2 regions of the Exiguobacterium sp. SL-10 genome follow, and region 2 is predicted to be linked to the other one. Evidence: riboswitches for the same ligand, from Rfam matches in the RefSeq annotation. Region 2 holds a riboswitch; the other holds the start of a gene.

Region 1 (9,760 bases), on a different contig from region 2:
GCCTCGGGGAAACAGTTGAAACGGTCGAGCGTCTCGAAGACGGCACGTTCCAGATTACAACGAATAAAGATGAGTACCATACGAAAGCGATCATCATCACGGCTGGGAACGGGGCATTCGCCGCACGACCACTCGGTCTCGATGGTTGTGAAGACTATGCGAATCTTCATTACTTCGTCGATAACATGGAGAAATTCCGTGATCGTCGCGTCATGATCGCCGGCGGCGGTGACTCGGCTGTTGACTGGGCACTCATGCTCGAAGGAATTGCGAAGGAAGTCCATATCGTTCACCGCCGTGACCGCTTCCGTGCACACGAGCATACGGTCGAACAGATGAAGGCATCGACAATCAACGTCTGGACGCCATATAACATCGAATCCCTTTCAGGTGAGACACACATCGAGTCGGTCGAGTTGACGGACAAGGATGGCGAATCGAAATTCGTCGAAATCGATGACCTCATCTGTAACTACGGTTTCGTTTCGTCGCTTGGCCCAATCAAGAACTGGGGCATGGAGTTCGAGAAGAACACGATCCGTGTCGACTCGCGCATGGAGACGACGGTCGCCGGCATCTTCGCCTGCGGTGACATCGCCACGTACGAAGGAAAAGTAAAATTGATTGCGACAGGCTTCGGTGAAGCACCAATCGCCATCAACCAAGTGAAGCAGCTCGTCGACCCGACAGCACGCCACCCGCAACATTCAACTTCGGTATTTGCCGGGAAATAAAAGATGTGGCCCTCATCACGATGAGGGCCATTTTCATTTGCGGATTGTCTGAACGATGACCCGGTCGAGCCAATCATCGAGTTGGGTAAAGACGAAGCCGGCCTTTTTCGCCTCGGCAATCGACATATAATAGTCGACGTCCGTATCGTACGGTGATGACTCGCCGTCCTTGATGATTTGGACCGGTTTATTCAAATGATGGCCGATCCGTTCCATGAGCGCACCGAGTGAGATGACTCCTTCACTCGCCGCATTGAACGGTCCGGTCACGTTCGCCCGACCGACCCATTCCAAAAAGGCCGCTGCTTCAAAACTTGAGATAAAACCCATCTTCGCTTCCGGATGATGGAGGACGACCGGCTCTTCCCGACGGACGGCGTCGATATAAAACTTGAGACGATCTGTATAGTCGTCCGGACCGACTACAATCGGCAAGCGAACCGTTGCGACCGGGAACGACGCTCGATGGAAGAAGTAGGACTCGGCCTCTCGCTTCCCTTGTCCATAGTCATGTTCGGATTCGAGATGATAGTCGTGGTGGAGCGGATTAAAATCACTTTCTTTCAAATCGGCACCTGGTGCATAGACGGACATCGTCGACGTGAGTACATATTTACCGACTTGATCCATGAAAGCGTCCGAGGCGATTTTCGCTTGATACGGGTTAAAGCAAATATTGTCATAGACGAGGTCATAATGGTCGCGCGACAAGTCTTTCATCGTCGCCACCGACTGCCGGTCCCCTTTGATTGAACGGATCCCTTCCGCCTCGGGCACTTGCAGTTGTCCGCGCGTCACAATCGTCACCTCGTCGCCAGCCTCCGCCAACCGAAGTGCCAACCGCTTTCCAAAGTAGCGTGAGCCACCGAAAATCAATACTTTTCTCATCGTCCCTACCCCTCCCACATAAAAATGACATCTCTTTTCATTTTCCCTTGCGTCCTCTCGACTAATCTTCCACATCCTTGAATATTTTTGTTATTCTTATATATATAGAAAAGAAAGAGGCGAAGCCCATGCATCAACTTATGTTAGAAAAAGGATGGACGTGTGAGTTACCGAAGCAATACGCCATCTATCAAAGTTTATCGGACTTCAGCCGTTACTCGGTCCTTGACCAAGAGGAAGAGAGCGTCTGTTCGTTCCAAATCACGACCGACACATGCAAAATCACGGCGTTCCGCCCTTGGCAACATCACATCGAATTGGATGCGACGTCAAAAGTGATTCGCTTGATTTTGATGGAAGAAACTGATTGAATCAAAAAAAAGGCCAATCGTCCATACGATCGGCCTTTCGTTTAGCAATCTCCCGGTGTCCCGGCGTTCGACGCCGTTCGGAAACTCGAACCGCAACCGCACGTGGCGATGGCGTTCGGGTTCTTAATCGTGAAGCCCCCTCCGAGCATCGACTGCTTATAGTCAATCTCGAGACCGTCGACGACCCCATGATCGGCTTCGGCGACGATAACCCGGACACCGTAGTGGTCAAACTGAACGTCCTTGTCTGTTTTATCTTCATCAAACCCCATCCCGTACGATAGACCGGTACATCCCCCACCTTGGACCTTGATGCGCAAGTACTGATTGTCGGGGTGTTCGGTTTGTTTCATCATATCGATGACTTGTAATGCAGCTGACTCTGTCAAATGAATCATCTGAACTCCTCCTTCATTATCTTAACTTCAAGTCAACTGACTTGAGATTTTGTGAAATATCTTGTATAACTAAACTGTAACAAAAAAAATTAAATCGTTCCATCTTCGGGGCAGGGTGAAATTCCCGACCGGCGGTATTGAAGACATGATCTTCTCAGCCCGTGAGCGAGCAAGGCGTTGCTTGCTGATTTCGTGAGATTCGAAAGCCGACAGTAAAGTCTGGATGGGAGAAGATGGCGGCATCCGACCGATATCCGGATGTTTTCTTTGGTATGGTTTAAACACCGATGAGAACATCTATTTCGTATGCGCGTAAACTCTCCCGATTGTTTCATACAATCGGGTTTTTCTATGCGACGGGTGCCATTCATCAAGGAGCGACAAAAGGAGAGATTTTGATGAAAACAACGCGCAACAAACGATTGACAACACTGGTGACGCTATCGATGCTCGGGGCCATTTCTTTTGTCCTCATGCTCTTTAACTTCCCACTGCCATTCCTACCACCATTCCTAAAAGTGGACTTTAGTGACATTCCCGCGCTCGTCGCCGGGATCGTGTTCTCCCCACTCGCAGGCGTTGTGGTCGTCGCTCTAAAAAACGTCCTCTACTATGTCTTTAACGGTGGCGGCGTTCCGGTCGGTGAAGTCGCAAACTTCTTTGCAGGCGTCGCCTTCATGTATCCGGTCGCATGGTTCTACCATAAACGTAAAACGAATAAAGCGCTCGCTTCAGGCCTCGTGGCCGGTACGATCACGATGGCGCTCAGCTTGGCGATTTTGAACTATTTGCTCATCTTACCAGCCTACGCGTTCTTCTTCGGCATGACCGAGATGGCGCAACCGGCAGTCAAAACGGACCTTGTCCTCTACGGTATCTTGCCGTTCAACTTCATTAAGGCTTTGTTGATCAGCGCCTTGTTCGTCCCACTCTTCCTCAAACTGAAGCCGTGGATCGAACGTCAGCGCATGCAACTTCAAGCGTAAACGAAAAGCACCTGGACACCAGTCTAGGTGCTTTTTTCGGATAAAGATACCGAATGAACAACACGCACGTCACTCGGCGTTACAAGTTCGATTAACGCCACCTCTACAACTTTTCCAGACAACGGTTTTACAGTGTCCGTACAATATTCAAAAGCATCTTTCATCTCTTTTTTAGACAACCTGTTTGCCAGCGTGCAATGCGGAATCCATGACTCCGGCAAATATAGGGACTCAACGTTATCGTTAAACGACCCAAATACACGGTGATGCTCTGAATGGAGGCCCCTCAATCCGGATGAAATTGTAGGTGAAAGAAACAACGCCCCCGATTGAATAAACGTGCCTACCGTGCTAAACGTTAGATGGACAACCTCTTTCGATTGATAGTGGGTGTCCAGAAGTCCGATATACGCCTCGACATCTAAACGGTTATAACTCGCTAACGTGATGTGCGGTTGTCGATCCGAAACTTCAAATGCATAAGAAGTAATCCCTTCTCGTTTTAAGCCTTCCCATACCTCTCTAATTCGTTTCTCTGTTTGTTCATCAAAAAGCGCGATCATTCCATACATTTTAGTCCTCCCACAAAAAAAGAGTGACCACCGAAGTGATCACTCTGAGTATAACGCGTTTGATTAGAGAAGAAGACCAGCAAGTGTCGCTGACATCAAGTTGGCAAGCGTACCTGCGAGAATCGCAAGGACACCCATACGTGCGATGTCGTTACGACGGTTCGGCGCCATACCACCAAGACCACCGAGAAGGATAGCGAGTGATGAGATGTTGGCGAATCCACAGAGCGCGAACGCGATCATTGCTTCTGTACGAGCAGACAATTCACCAGAACCGATGATTGGTGCAAACTCAGAGAAGGCAACAAATTCGTTCAAGACGAGTTTTTGACCGAGGAAGCTACCGAACTGAACAGCATCAGCCCACGGTACACCGATAACGAACGCGAGTGGTGCGAACACGTAACCGAGAATCAATTGGAGTGAAAGGCCGTCGAAACCGAACAAGCCGCCAATCCCACCAAGAATCAAGTTAACGAGTGCAATCAATGATACGAAAGCAAGAAGCATTGCACCGACGTTCAATGCAAGGAAGAGACCGTCAGATGCACCGCGAGCGGCCGCATCAACAAAGTTCGCTGCTTTGTTCTCTTCATCTTCAGCGATTTCGATATCGTCATCCGGCACATCTGTTTCCGGGACGATGATTTTCGCGAACATCAAACCAGCAGGTGCAGCCATGAAGCTCGCTGCGAGCAAGTACTCGAGTGGTACACCAAGAGCAGCGTATCCAGCAAGTACTGAACCGGCAACCGACGCGAGACCACCGACCATAACGGCGAAGAGCTCCGATTGTGTCATCGTCGGAAGGTAAGGCTTGATGACAAGCGGCGCTTCCGTCTGACCGACGAAAATGTTTGCTGTCGCTGAAAGTGACTCTTTACGTGATGTGCCGAGTGCTTTCGCTAGCGCCGTACCGAGGATCCGGATGACCCATTGCATGACACCGATGTAGTAAAGGAAAGCGATTAAAGAAGACATAAAGATGATAATCGGTAACACTTGGAACGCGAAGACGAAGTTGTCTCCGCCGACGGCTGTACCGAAGACGAATCCGATTCCGGCGTTCGCCGTGTTCAAGACGTTTTGGACGCCTCCTGAGATAAATTCCAACGCGCTACGTCCTGCTGATGTGAAGAGGACGAGGAATGCGAACGTAAACTGTACCGCGAAAGCGGCAAGAACGGTACGCCATTTGATGGCTTTACGGTTGGTCGAGAAGATGTAAGCGATTCCAATTAGTGCCAAAATACCAACCACGCTCATGATATTCATTGGTGTTGTGCTCCTTTCATATTGGGGAAACCTGATATTGTGATATACCCGAATCGAGATGTGTCCTACCGTTTGAAACGCTTTCTTTTTATGTTGTTAAACGTCAGACAACCTACATTCGAACCTCTTTGAATATAACAGACCCTTTTTAAAAATGCAACGGGTCAAAACAGGCAAAATAAAAAAAGTTTGAAGTTGCTTCAAACTTTTTCACCAAGCCATTTCTTCAATTTTTTCATATACATTCGTCACGAGTTGCTCTGGCGTATCTCCCGTCACGACTTCGCCGTCGACGAGGCAAAACAAGTCGAGTGAACAGACTCCACAGTAGCCCGTACAGCCATATTCAACGACATCGAGGTCTGGATCGGACTCTAACTTTGCCCGGGCGATTTGCGAGCCCATCGCTAAATTCGAGGCACAGAACTCAATGATTGGATTCATCATATCATTCACCCTTTCCCTTTCCTTCAAAGCAGGAAAATGGTTCTTCTACGGCGTATTATAACATGATACAGTTGAAGTGTAACAAAGGGGGATTTTTATGCGCAAATTAGTCGTCTTGGGAGGCGGTTACGGGGGTATGCGTGTAATCGAACGCGTCCTCGGCCATCAGCTGAAGGACGTATCGATCACACTCATCGACCGTCTACCTTACCATGGGTTAAAAACAGAGTATTATGCACTTGCGGCGGGAACCGTGTCGGATCGTGACATCCGCATCGATTTTCCAGAAGAGGTCGATTACATATACGGCCAAGTCACCGATATCGATGCGGGAGACAAAATGGTCCTGCTCGCGAGCGGGGAAAAAGTACCGTATGACGACCTCGTCATCGGTCTCGGTTGCGAGGACAAGTATCACAATGTGCCCGGTGCCGCTGAGTTCACGTACAGCATTCAAACGTTAGAAGAATCACGAAAGACCCAGCAAGCGATCAACGGCCTGTCTCCTGGATCGGTCGTCTCCATCGTTGGTGCCGGCCTGTCAGGCGTCGAGCTCGCCAGCGAACTGCGTGAGAGTCGTCCCGACTTGACAGTCCGTTTATTCGACCGCGGCCCGTCCGTTTTATCATTCCTTTCCAATCGTGTCTCGATGTATGTCCAGTCGTGGTTTGAGGAACATGGCGTCGAGGTCATCAACAACTCGAACATCGTTCGGGTCGACGCCGATGGGTTGTGGAACCATGAGCAGCACTTCGCTTCCGACTTGACGGTATGGACGGCCGGGATTCAACCGGTCGCTGTCGTCCGCAACCAAGGTTGGGAGCTCGACGGAGGTGGACGTGTCAAATTGACGCCGCACCATTACGTCCCGGAACAACCCGATATTTTCGTGGTCGGTGACAACGCCAGCCTGCCGTATGCACCTTCCGGGCAACTCGCGGAAGCGCAGGCCGAACAGATTGTCCAAGTGTTGCTCTGTAAATGGAAAGGCGTCAGTTATCCGGATTTACCGGACATCAAACTACGTGGCACGCTCGGCTCGCTCGGGAAGAAAGCCGGTTTCGGCGTCTTCATGGGGAAACAGTCACTTACCGGCAAAGTCGCTCGACTGCTCAAATCCGGAATTCTTTGGAAACATAAAGTCATCAAATAATCAGTGAATGAAAAAACGGAGCTAAAGGTGCTCCGTTTTTTCATTATCTTTAAAATCGTTGTGCGGTATCCATTAATTGTGTGGATGACGTTGCGATTTGGGCTGTAGCCCGTTTCAAATCAACAACTGCTTCGACAATATCATGAATGTCTTGCACCAATTGTTCCATTTGACCGGTTGCGAGTTCGGAGGAGTCCGATATCTCAATAAAAGCACTAGTGATTTGATTCATCCTTGTCATGGTATTTTGCATTTCACGTTCGGTCCATACAACGCGTTTCGATGTCTCTTCCATTTGTTTCGTCAAACGATTGACCAAATCGCCGACCTGCTCTGCCGATTCTTTAGATTGGTTCGCCAATTGCCGTACTTCGGTCGCTACGACATGAAACCCTTTCCCTTGCTCCCCAGCACGTGCTGCCTCAATCGCAGCGTTCAAACTTAGCATGTTCGTTTGATTCGCAACGCGTTTAACAGAATCCGCAATCATCGTAATCTCTTGCGTCAACGTTTCTAGCTCTTTTATTTTTATGGCAGAAACAGATAAGTCACTCGCAATTGTTTCTAACGAATCTGTTTCACTTAAAAGCGAATCCTTTCCTACTACAGCTGAGTCTCTCATCCCTTTTAATTTAGTCTGAGTGAGCCCGCTCGCCAATTTCATTTCATCCGCCCGTTCATTCATCGCTTGATAGCTTGCCATCACTTGTTCTGTCATGGCTGCTAAATCCTCACTCGCTTGCAGTACCGTCTGACTGACCTCTGACTTGATTACTTCTATATCAGCACGAACTTGCTCTGCTTCCCGATCAAACATGTCTAATACAATTTGCTGTTCAAAATTAAATATTTTCGAGACGGCCATCACTAACTTCAGCTTTGCGTCACCTTCTAAGTTTTCTTGTTGGATCGCCCAAACAATATTATCAAAGATTTTTTGAAACGCAGCGATGTACCACTTCCCTTGCAACCCAATTAAATGGTGACGCTTTGCAATCGTCAATCGCTTTTGAATATACACTTCATCGAGCTGACCTTCGAACATTTCAGCAATGTGATTGGACAATGTCAATTTCAACCGATCCGAAGACGAGTGTTGCTGAATCATTGTACGCATTTCATCAATCTTTTCAAGTTCTTCATAAAAAATATGAACAAGCTTCGGGGTCAGCGCCTGAAGCTCATTGCGGTATGTACGTAAAAGTGCTAAATCCTTTTTTTCAAGTTGAATTAATGTCCGCTGTTGCTCCATATCTCCTGTAAGTCGAATCTGAACATTCGACAGTTCAGATTCCGGGTTCAATGAAGCGGCCAATGATTTCTGCTTTTTAAACATAAAATCCCCCCCTTTATATACATATCGTACCAACTAATGGAATGTTAAGTATGAAACGTCTATAAATTTAGTAGACACAAATACTTTGTCAAAGGTGAAATTATTGTAGAAAATCCGGCCTGTAGTCACATGGTTGAGTATATAGTCTTGTATCGATATCCCCGATTACTTATCACAATTTTCAGATTATTAATTCAATGGACATATTTTACTTATTTTAAAATTTTGTTACTCTATGGGCACGGCCGAACGACCTCGTGTCACCTCGCCTACATAACCCGAAGGAGGAAACAAGTTGAAGAAAATCTGTAGCACTGTCCTCGCCTCATTGCTCGTCTTGTCAACCGTCCCGGAAGCCGCGGAAGCTGCTCCAAACAAATCGAAAGAACGAGTCATCGTCGTCTTCAAAGAATCGGCGAAGAACATCCCGCTCTCGATCGAAGGGATGGAAGTTCGCCAACAGTACAAAAACATTCCGGCTGCAGCGCTTGAAGTACCGAAGGCTGCCTTGAATGGCTTGAAGAACAATCCAAACGTCGCCCACGTAGAAGTCGACCAAACGGTACAAATCGAGAACCAGACTCAAGACTGGGGCATCCCGAAGTTGAAAGCCCCATCGGCTTGGCAGAGTGGCTACACCGGGAAAGGCGTGAAAGTATCGGTCGTCGATACCGGAATCTCGCCGCACCCTGATTTGACGATTTCCGGTGGCGCTTCGTTCAGTACGGTCACGAGCTCTTACGCGGATGACAACGGTCACGGTACGCACGTCGCCGGGATCATCGGTGCCCGCAACAACAGCATCGGAACGGTCGGGATTGCCCATGAGGCGAGCATCTATGCCGTTAAAGCACTCGAAGCCAACGGTAGTGGTAGCCTCTCGAGTATCATCGCCGGGATTGACTGGTCGATCACGAACGATATGGACGTCATCAACTTGAGTCTCGGGACGACAAGCCCATCGACAACGCTCCAACAAGTCGTCGATCGCGCCAATAACGCGGGAATCCTCGTCGTCGCGGCAGCCGGTAACAACGGACGCGCTGACGGTACAGGCGACCTCGTCAACTACCCGGCCCGTTACAGCTCGGCCATCGCCGTCGCGGCGACGGACATCAACAACAACCGCGCCTCATTCTCGGCGACAGGTAGCACGGTCGAAGTCGCAGCACCAGGGGTTGGTATCAACTCGACACTTGCAAATGGCGGCTACGGACAAATGAGTGGGACATCGATGGCGACTCCTTACGTCGCAGGTAACCTCGCCCTCATGAAACAAGCATTCCCGACGTTGTCGAGCGCGCAACTCCGCACGAAACTGTCACAAGACTCAATCGATCTCGGGACGGCTGGCCGTGATACATTGTTCGGGAACGGACTCGTCCAAGCACCGACGTCTGGCAGCACATCGCAGCCGGTCCAAGCGCTCACGACGACGGTATCGACATCGAAATCGACTTACTACGCTGGCGAAGTCGTCTCGATCTCTTCAACAGTCCGGAATTCGAACGGCCAAGCGGTCGCGAACGCCGACGTCCGCGTGACGGTGACACAACCTAACGGCACGACCCTTACAGGGACTGGCAAGACAAGTTCGACT
Region 2 (9,760 bases):
GGCCGGAAGCGATGAAGTTTGCCAACTCCGGCAGGGCAGCTTCTTCTTCCGTGACCCGGTTCAGCATCTCGACGGCGAAGTCTTCTTGGTTTGACGATGCAAGATACTCCTCGGTCGGTACCTCGATCCCGCTAATGCCGTAAAACATCATCGTGTATGTGAGCGAACTCATGACGATGATGACGGCGATGGCGAGGAGTTGCATCCATTTGCCAGTGAGCGTTTTCCACACGTTTTTATATAACATCTGTCTCACCCCCAATGGATGTCGCAAGCGGCTTTTCGGACCGGGTTATGCGTGTCCTCCACAATTCGGCCCGAGTTCATTTTGATGACGTCGTCGGCCATCTCGCTGATACCTGTGTTATGGGTGATGACGACGACCGTCTTGTTGTATGTCTCGTTCAAGCGCTCGAGCAGTTCGAGCACACGCTTTGAATTGTCCTCATCGAGCGATCCCGTCGGTTCGTCGCAAAAGATGATGGACGGATTTTTGGCGAGACTCCGGGCGACTGAGACGCGTTGTTGCTCGCCGCCCGACAATTGGTATGGATATTTGTCGCGGGCAGCCGCTAACCCGACTTGATTTAATAATTCCTCGATCGGGAGTGGGTCGGTCGATAAATCGGCCCCGATTTGAACGTTCTCATAGACGGTCAAGTTTTGGAGTAGATTATATTGTTGAAAGATGAAGCCGAGATGTTCGCGTCGAAACGCTGTCATCTGTTCGGACGATAAGTCCGTCAAGACGGTATCACCGAACGTGATTGTCCCGGATGTCACCGTGTCAAGTCCGCTGATGACATTCAACAGCGTGCTCTTGCCGCTGCCGCTCGGGCCGAGGATGACGACGAACGCCCCGTCATGGATTGTCAACTCGATGTCTTTCAGTGCCGTAGTCTCGATATCCCCGGTCTTATAGATTTTATTGACATGCTTGATGTGAATCATGCCGATTCCCCCTTTTGTCCGATATTGTCTTTTACCCGTTTTGAGCACATCGGGTAGGGGAATATGTGAAACTTCATAGGATTTCATTTTTGAAAAAATAGTGAAACCGTTTCACCTGTGATAAAATAATACTACCAGGTACTAATTCAGATTGAAGGAGAGCTAACACATGAAAATTGCTTATATTACGGACAGTACGGTCGTCCTTCCTGATTCGATTCAGAACCACCCGGACATCCACATCGTTCCTCTCTATGTCGTAAAAGGGGACCAACCGTATAAAGACGGAGTCGAAGTCGATGCCAAGACTGTATACGAATGGATTGACGCAGGTGAACGCGTTTCGACGAGCCAACCGGCCATCGGCGACTTCGTCACCTTGTATGAGGGGATCAAAGATCAATATGACATGGGCATCGCCGTCCACTTGTCGTCTGACTTGAGCGGTACGTATTCAGCATCGGTCCAAGGCGCAGAGATCGCCGAGTTCAAACTGCTCGCCATCGACTCACGGGCCGGCATCTATACGATGGGGCTCATGCTCGAAGAGTTGATTGAACGCGTCGAGCGTGGCGATGCTCTCGAGGACGTCGAGGCCTATATGAAACAACGAGTCGAGGACGTTCACATCGAATTGATTTTGCAAAACTTGACGCAAATGCAAAAAGGCGGGCGCATCTCGAAATCGAAAGCGCTCATCGGCAATATGTTGCAGTTGAAACCGGTGCTCCGCTTCGAGGATGGGCTCATCGTTCCATATCAGACGGTCCGGACGTATAAGAAGGCGCAAGCCCAGCTGTTCGAAGCGCTCCGTCAAGCGATCGATTCGGGCGAGTGCACGGATGTCTCGATTTTCCACGGGAACGTGCCAGAGTTGGCCGAGTCGTGGAAACGTGAACTCGGCGACAAAGCTAACATTCGGGTCGACACACTCGCACCGCTCCTCGGGGCCCACACGGGGTCAGGCTCAGTCGGTTTTTCGTTCTTAAAAGCAAAGTGATAACGGGATCGTGACGAGAGTTGCGGTCTTTTTTTATTGTCACAACTTTCAAACAACGGCTGGAATCTTCAACCAAAACCATTCATACTATGTAAGAATGACAATGAAAAGGGGGGAAGACGATGCGATTTCGGAAGTACCTCATCAGAAGCTGGTTCTCGTGGTCGCTCGTCTCCATGGGAATCGTCGCCTACATGTGGCACGGTATCGGTACGTTTGATTGGTCGTTGTTTTGGTTCATCTTCACACTCGGCGCCCTGTTCGTCATGAATCCGCTCAGGCGGCGGCACTTGCATTTCACGTTCCATGAGATGTTCGTCTTCATGACGTTTTTCCTATACGGCTTGCTCCCTGCTTTGTTGATGGGACAGCTCCTATTACTCACGTTCCAGGCCAGGACGTTCACGAACAAAGTCGGACGCCGGCGCTTTTTGCATTTCTATCCGCTCAATACGTTAATCGAAGTGATGCTGCTCGTCTTGCCTGGGCTCGTCTATTTGCGTCTCGGCGGACAGATTGGGTCGAACGTCCATTTGCTTGAACAGGGGACGGCGCTACTCGGCTTCTTTGCCGTCTTGTTCCTCGTCCTCGGATTCAGCTTCCTTCTTTCACGGTTCTTGATCGGGGAACGAATCCCGCTGCCGATCATGTGGCGTCTACTCCGTTTCGATTGGCTCGTCATTTCACTCGAGCTGTTGTTTACGATGGTTGCCATCGAGGCTTTTCAACTGTTCGGTTATACAGGATTGATGGCGACGTTCCTCATCCTGTCGCTCCTTAAGATGGGGTTGTCGAAAGCGACGGAGAACGAGGAGACGCAGTCGAAAGTCGATCAAGTCGAACGGTTGAAAGAACAGCTTTACCGAGTCGACGACGAGCAGCTACTCGTCGAGAAATTTTGGAACGGGCTCCGGGAAGTCGTTGAACTCGAACGCGGCTGGCTTCAAGTGAATCGGGACGGGCACCGGACGTTTTACGATATTAGCGGCCGCACGTCCACTCCCGTCGCCGACGCCTATACAGTCGAACGTCACCGTGATGCGGAAGAACCATACTTTGTGTATGATTCGCTCCATGAATGGCATCCCGACCTGCAAGCGCACCAAACCGAACTCCATCATTCGGCACTCGTCATCCAACCGGTGTCAAGCACGACGAACGCGGTCAGTTGCATGATCTCGACGACGGCAAACGGGGCTTATGACGGCGCCATCGCCGTCGAGATTCATCGTCTATTAAAGACGTTGTCATGGTCAATCGAACGGATTGATGAGCGAAACCGGCTCCAACATGAGAGTTTGACCGACCCGATGACCGGTCTCCCGAATCAGCGGGCACTCAAGCGCTGGACGAAAGAACGACTGAATGATGTCGGGTCGTATCCGTTGTCGGTGTTCTTGGTCGACCTCGACCACTTCAAGGCGATTAACGACACGTATGGCCACGCATTCGGCGATGAGGTATTGATTGAGGCAGGGGCATTGTTTACACGTCTCATCCGTAGGCGGGACCTCGTCACGCGATACGGGGGTGAGGAGTTCGTCTTCGTCTTTCCACGTATGGATGAGGCCGCTGCCATCGTGACGGGTGAGAAAATTCGCCAAGCGCTCCGCGCCCATCCGTTCGGCTCTGAAAGAATTCGCGTCCAAGTGACGGCGAGTATCGGCATCGAGACGATTCACGAGTACGAGGACCTCGACACGTTGCTCCGCCACGCCGACCGGGCCATGTACGTCGGGGCGAAATTTAACGGACGGGACCGTGTCGCCCATTACCGCGACACGTCGACGGAACGGATTCAATAATGATGAAGGAGAACACCGGCCCATCGGTGTTCTCCTTTGTGTCTGATCAATATGAACGATGCTTGGGCCGGTGTCCTCCGTTCCTGGGGCGCTGCGGAATGCCTCCGCAGCGCGTGCAACGCTTTACGGGGTCATCCTTGCATCGCTCCCCTAGGAGTTCGGGCACCGGCCGAGGCATCGTTGAACGGATGTTGAATCGAATTCGATTCGCTCGTTCCTCGGCGCCCCGACTCTTGCAGGACAGCAATCCGACGGAGACCCAGCAGCGTAAGCGATGCGGCTCCGAGATTGCCTGCAGAAAGCGTGGGCGCCGAAAGGACGAGCGACAACGGTACACCTACAAAATAAAGGAGGACACCGGATACCCGGCGTCCTCCTTATGAATGAAAGATTATAATTTCTGATTGAAGATGTCTGACTCGACCGCGTGAATCGCAGCCGACCATGAACCGTACCGATGCAGGATGGCTTTCGTGGACGGTTTATTGTTCCGTTTTGCCCATTCGCGATACGCTTCGAAGGAAAGAGAGAAGCCCATCTCGTGAATCGCTTCACGGAGAGCGTTCGAGAGCTCGGATTTTGAATAGGTCACACTCGCTTCAAGTCCGGCTTCGGCACAGGCATCATGCCACGAGCCGAACGTCTTGACGATATGGTAATGGCTCGGTGCTTTCGGATGAAGCTTGCGCCATTCCTGATACTTTTTGAGCGTGATGATCGATCCCATATCACGCGAGTAGAGCGCGAGCGTCTCGATGATGTCTTCGCGCGTATACTTCGGCATCTTATCCGGGAGGTCAACGGTCGCCTCTCCATGCCATTCGTAGCCGGCGATGGCGAGCGCCTCGGCCCATGACCCAAACTGTCGGATAATCGACTCGGGAGATGGCCAGCTTTGTTCCATCGCGAAACGACGATACACAGAGCGACGTGGACGTTCCTTCAGCAAGTCGCCGAGTAGACGGATACAGTGAATCATCCTCTGTTGCTCGGTAGACAAGTGGTGGGATTTAGTGGATAGCGTTTGACTCAATGATGGTTCCTCCTTCCATGGACTCATATCTGAACCGACAAAGATGACGAAATTGCTTCTACAATCATACTATCGGACAGTTTTTACATTTTATAAGTGCATTTTTCAAGTTTTTCATACCAATTTTGAAACTGGATAGGTCTAAGGTCTAGTATGAAATTAGAAAAAATGGTAACAGTTCTATTACAAATTTAATATTAAATGGGTTCAATTGTAAACAAAAAGTTTTATGGTGGCGGAAATGTCATATTCTGTACGAAAAAGTACCCAACTGGCCAATGGGGTCATCACCGTTGCACCAGTTGAGTACTCTTCTATAATAAATTTAATTTTCAGACTAATCAATGAAAGTTTTGAAAATAACGAATTTTTTTTGAAAGGCTGGTCAGTGAAACAGGCGGTCTGCTAAAATAATGGAATTGATGGTAAAAAGAAAAGAGGATATTACGATATGACAATATGGTTATTCTATCTACTGCTCGGTTTGATTCAAGGCTTCACAGAGCCGATCCCGATTTCGTCGAGCGGACACTTGGTCATCTTCCAAGAGCTGTTTGATATCGAGTTGCCGGGACTCTCATTCGAGATTTTCGTGAACTTTGCCTCACTCCTCGCCGTCTTGACGATTTATCGGAAAGACGTCGTCCGTCTCATTGTGAGTCTGTGGGTGTTCTTATTTAAGAAAGATCGCAGCGACGAGACGATGATTGACGTCAAGTTCATCGGGCTCTTACTCGTCGCGACCGTCCCGGCCGGTTTGCTCGGCGTCTTGTTCGGTGATTGGATTGGGGAGACGCTCGGCGGTGTCGCCACGGTCGGCTATACACTCATCTTGACCGGACTTGCGCTCTGGTTCATCCGCAATATGCGTGGAAACAAAGGGGACGGTGGCATCACGCTCCGGGACGCCATTTTGATCGGTCTGGCCCAAGCGGTCGCGCTCATCCCGGGGATCAGCCGCTCCGGCGCCACGATCGTCATGGCGATGCTCCTCGGCATCAAGCAAGAGTCGGCCCTCCGCTTCTCGTTCTTCCTCTTCATCCCGGTCAGTCTCGGGACGATGATTTTAGATGGACCGGCCTTGTTCACCAATCCGGAGACGCGTGAATTGTTCGGACCGCTCATCTTGGCGTTCATCGCCTCGTATGCGCTCACGGCGATCTCGCTCAAATGGTTCCAACACATTATGGCAAAAGGCGAGCTCAAATATTTCTCGTTCTATTGCTGGATCGTTGGACTCCTCGTCGTCCTATTCTTGGCTTGATTCAGACAGGCGCTGCTCACTCGAGCGGCGCTTTTTTGCGCATTTCATTTTGCTATCGATTGCATTTTGCGCTAAAGTGGAATCGTACAAACAAATATTCCTTCGGGGTCGGGTGAAAGTCCCAACCGGCGGTGATGGGCGCGAGCCTTAAGTCCGTGACCCGGGCGCACGTGTGCGAACGGTGGATCTAGTGCGATTCTAGAGCCGACAGTATAGTCTGGATGGGAGAAGGAAACAACACAGGTCCATGCGACCTGTAGTTCGTCGTACGTTTTTCTGTAAAGAAAACGCTTATTTGGCTTGCCCAAATGACGACGAGCGACTCCCACCGAGACCTTGAGGATGATTCCTTAAGGTCTTTTTGTTTGTACGAAACAAGGAGGGAGATTATGCAACAGTACATGCAACAAGCCATCCAATTGGCCAAGTCCGCCTCATCGACCGGCGTCAATCCGCGTGTCGGAGCCGTCGTCGTCAAGGACGGTCGCATCGTCGGTTTCGGGGCTCACCTGAAGGCAGGCGAAGCCCATGCCGAAGTCCATGCCATTCGCATGGCCGGGGCTGCCGCGTACGGTGCGACGATGTACGTCACGCTCGAACCGTGTTCGCATTACGGTAAGACGCCGCCATGTGCCGATTTGTTGATTGAGTCGGGTATCAAGCGTGTCGTCATCGCGATGGAAGACCCGAATCCACTCGTCGCAGGAAAAGGAATCGCCCGCTTGAAGGCGGCCGGAATTGACGTCGAAGTCGGTCTGTTCGAAAGTGAAGCCCAGGCGCTCAACGTGGCGTTCTTGCGTTCGCTCCAGACGAAGCGGCCGTACGTCATCTTGAAGACGGCGACGAGCCTCGACGGCAAAATCGCCCTCGACACCGGGGAGAGCAAATGGGTGACCGGGACGGAAGCGAGACGGGACGTCCATGCACTCCGGGCGACGGTCGATGCGGTGTTGACCGGTGTCGGCACTGTCCTTGCCGACGATCCAGGCTTGAATGTCCGGCTCGACCATGAGACGACACAACCGCTCCGGATCGTGCTCGACCGTGACTTACGGACGCCGCTCTCGAGCCAGCTCGTCCGGACGGCGAACGACATCCCGGTGCTTCTGTACACGACGTCGGACGATCAAGCGAAACGTGACGCGCTAGAGGCATATGGCGTCGAAATCGCAGACTACACCTCGCTCGAAGCGGTCTTACAAGACGTCTACACACACGGTATCGGTCGTCTGCTCATCGAAGCAGGACCGACGCTCGTCACATCGTTCCTTGACGGACGATTCGTCGATGAGTGGGTCATGTACCAATCACCCCGCGTGTTCGGCGGCAAGGGCGGGTTTTATCGCTCGCATCATGACGGGCCGCTCGAGACGATTGAACGGTTCGACGTCCGGTCGGTCGAGACGCTTGGGACCGACATCAAACTGATTATGCGAAAGGAGGAGTCCGATGTTCACGGGAATCGTTGAAGAAATCGGCAGTGTGAAGGCAGTGAAACGGAACGGTCCGTCACTCCGGCTCACGCTGAGCGGGAAGGTCGTATTAGAAGACGTGAAGCTCGGGGACAGTATTTCTGTCAACGGGATCTGTCTCACCGTGACGACGTTTGATCGCGACAGCTTCTCGGTCGACGTGATGCCAGAGACGCTCAAAGCGTCGAGTCTGGATGGCGTCCGCCCTGGTACACGCGTCAACTTGGAGCGGGCGATGCCGGCAAACGGACGCTTCGGCGGTCATTTCGTCTCGGGTCACGTCGACGGCATCGGTCGCATCGTCAAAAAACGGTCGCTCGCGAACGCTGTCTATGTCGACATCAGCTGCGAGCCGTCGCTCCTCCGGTATATCGTCCCGAAAGGATCGATCTCGGTCGATGGGACGAGCTTGACAGTGTTTGATGTGACCGAGCGCGGCTTCACGTTGTCGCTCATCCCGCATACGTACAGTGAGACGGTGCTCGGGATGAAACAGGCAGGAGACGCGGTCAATTTGGAATGTGACATGTTGGCTAAATATATGGAAAAACTCGTAAATCAAAAACCGATGACGCTTGAATCACTGGCGTCACAAGGGTATGGAAAGGCGGGATGGTAATGTTCCACACGATTAAAGAAGCCGTCGAAGACTTGTTGATGGGACGACCGATTATCGTCGTCGATGATGAGGACCGGGAGAATGAGGGGGACTTCGTCGTCCTGGCTGATCGAATGACAGCGGAGACGATGAACTTCCTCATCACGGAAGGAAAAGGGCTCGTCTGTGCCGCCTTGGCTGAAGAAGTGGCCGTTCGGCTTGATTTACAGCCGATGGTCGCGAACAGCACCGATCCGCACGGGACGGCGTTCACGGTCAGCGTCGATCACGTTGATTCGACGACGGGCATCTCGGCAAGTGAACGGGCCCATACGGTCCGCGAACTCGCGAATAGAAACGCCCGTCCGGCCGACTTTCAGCGTCCGGGCCATATCTTCCCGCTTATCGCCAAAAAAGGCGGCGTCTCGGTACGACGCGGGCATACGGAAGCGTCGGTCGACTTGGCGAGACTTGCTGGTAGTGAACCGGTCGCGGTCATCTGTGAAATCATCCGTCCGGACGGCGAGATGGCCCGAGTACCGGACCTCGAACGCGTCGCGGAAGAACACCATCTGAAGTTCATCACGATCGAGGCGCTCGTCCGCTATATGGAGACGGAACTCGTGAGTCGAGAGGCGGACGTATCGCTCCCCTCGGTGAAAGGGGACTTCCGACTAATCGGATATCGGAACGTCCTCGACCGGGAAGAACACGTCGCATTACTGAAAGGTGAGCTCGAACATGCGCCGCTCGTCCGGATCCATTCGGAGTGTCTGACAGGCGATGTGTTCGGCTCCTATCGTTGCGATTGTGGACCCCAACTCGATACGGCGATGGCGAAATTGGAAGCCGAAGGCGGTGTCATTTTGTATATGAGACAAGAAGGGCGCGGCATCGGTCTCCTCAACAAGTTAAAGGCGTACGAACTACAAGAACAAGGGCTAGATACGGTCGAGGCGAACATTGCGCTCGGTCTGCATGCCGATTTACGCGATTACCGGGTCAGCGCGGCGATGTTGCGTGACCTCGGGATCTCGAGCGTCCGTCTCATGACGAACAACCCGGAAAAAGTCGACGCCTTGGAAGCGTGCGGGGTTACGGTCATCGAACGTGTCCCGATTATCGTCGGTGCCCATGCGGCCAATGAGAAGTACCGAATGACGAAACAACAAAAAATGAACCATTTTGGAGGAGAAGAATAATGTTGCAATCATTTGAAGGAAACTTAGTAGGAAAAGGCTTGAAAGTCGGAATCGTCGTCGGGCGGTTCAATGATCTCATCACGATGCGCTTACTAGATGGAGCGAAAGACGCACTCAAGCGTCACGGCGTCGAACAAGACGACGTCGAACTCGCATTCGTCCCAGGCGCGTTCGAGCTTCCACTCGTCGCGAAGAAAATGGCGATGAGCAAGAAATACGACGCTGTCATCACACTAGGCGCCGTCATCCGCGGAGCGACGCCGCACTTCGACTATGTCTGTAGCGAAGCGGCGAAAGGTGTCGCCCAAGCGAGCTATCAATCGGAAGTGCCGGTCATCTTCGGTGTCTTGACGACCGAGACGATTGAGCAGGCAATTGAGCGCGCCGGTACGAAAGCCGGAAATAAAGGGTGGGAAGCAGCGACGGCGGCCATCG

What was found. Region 2 has a riboswitch for FMN ahead of ribD (bifunctional diaminohydroxyphosphoribosylaminopyrimidine deaminase/5-amino-6-(5-phosphoribosylamino)uracil reductase RibD). Riboswitches for the same ligand answer to the same signal wherever they lie in the genome.
Region 1: it holds a riboswitch for FMN, as region 2 does, so the genes downstream of both, EVJ33_RS10730 (ECF transporter S component) here and ribD (bifunctional diaminohydroxyphosphoribosylaminopyrimidine deaminase/5-amino-6-(5-phosphoribosylamino)uracil reductase RibD) in region 2, are expected to answer to the same signal.

Annotation. Positions count from the first base shown of each region.
Region 1 is NZ_SJUP01000009.1:3,356-13,115, reverse strand. It holds gene EVJ33_RS10750 (NAD(P)/FAD-dependent oxidoreductase) at 1-734, shown strand, start outside; gene EVJ33_RS10745 (NAD-dependent epimerase/dehydratase family protein) at 768-1,622, opposite strand; gene EVJ33_RS10740 (hypothetical protein) at 1,751-1,993, shown strand; gene EVJ33_RS10735 (HesB/IscA family protein) at 2,035-2,391, opposite strand; FMN riboswitch at 2,489-2,630, shown strand; gene EVJ33_RS10730 (ECF transporter S component) at 2,790-3,377, shown strand; gene EVJ33_RS10725 (2'-5' RNA ligase family protein) at 3,401-3,949, opposite strand; gene EVJ33_RS10720 (NupC/NupG family nucleoside CNT transporter) at 4,013-5,224, opposite strand; gene EVJ33_RS10715 (YuzB family protein) at 5,435-5,671, opposite strand; gene EVJ33_RS10710 (NAD(P)/FAD-dependent oxidoreductase) at 5,769-6,824, shown strand; gene EVJ33_RS10705 (globin-coupled sensor protein) at 6,874-8,160, opposite strand; gene EVJ33_RS10700 (S8 family peptidase) at 8,456-9,760, shown strand, end outside.
Region 2 is NZ_SJUP01000004.1:84,870-94,629, reverse strand. It holds gene EVJ33_RS06380 (ABC transporter permease) at 1-247, opposite strand, end outside; gene EVJ33_RS06375 (ABC transporter ATP-binding protein) at 253-951, opposite strand; gene EVJ33_RS06370 (DegV family protein) at 1,121-1,951, shown strand; gene EVJ33_RS06365 (GGDEF domain-containing protein) at 2,074-3,756, shown strand; gene EVJ33_RS06360 (hypothetical protein) at 3,888-4,085, opposite strand; gene EVJ33_RS06355 (homing endonuclease associated repeat-containing protein) at 4,148-4,789, opposite strand; gene EVJ33_RS06350 (undecaprenyl-diphosphate phosphatase) at 5,241-6,053, shown strand; FMN riboswitch at 6,148-6,290, shown strand; gene ribD (bifunctional diaminohydroxyphosphoribosylaminopyrimidine deaminase/5-amino-6-(5-phosphoribosylamino)uracil reductase RibD) at 6,443-7,522, shown strand; gene ribE (riboflavin synthase) at 7,503-8,144, shown strand; gene ribA (GTP cyclohydrolase II) at 8,144-9,325, shown strand; gene ribH (6,7-dimethyl-8-ribityllumazine synthase) at 9,325-9,760, shown strand, end outside.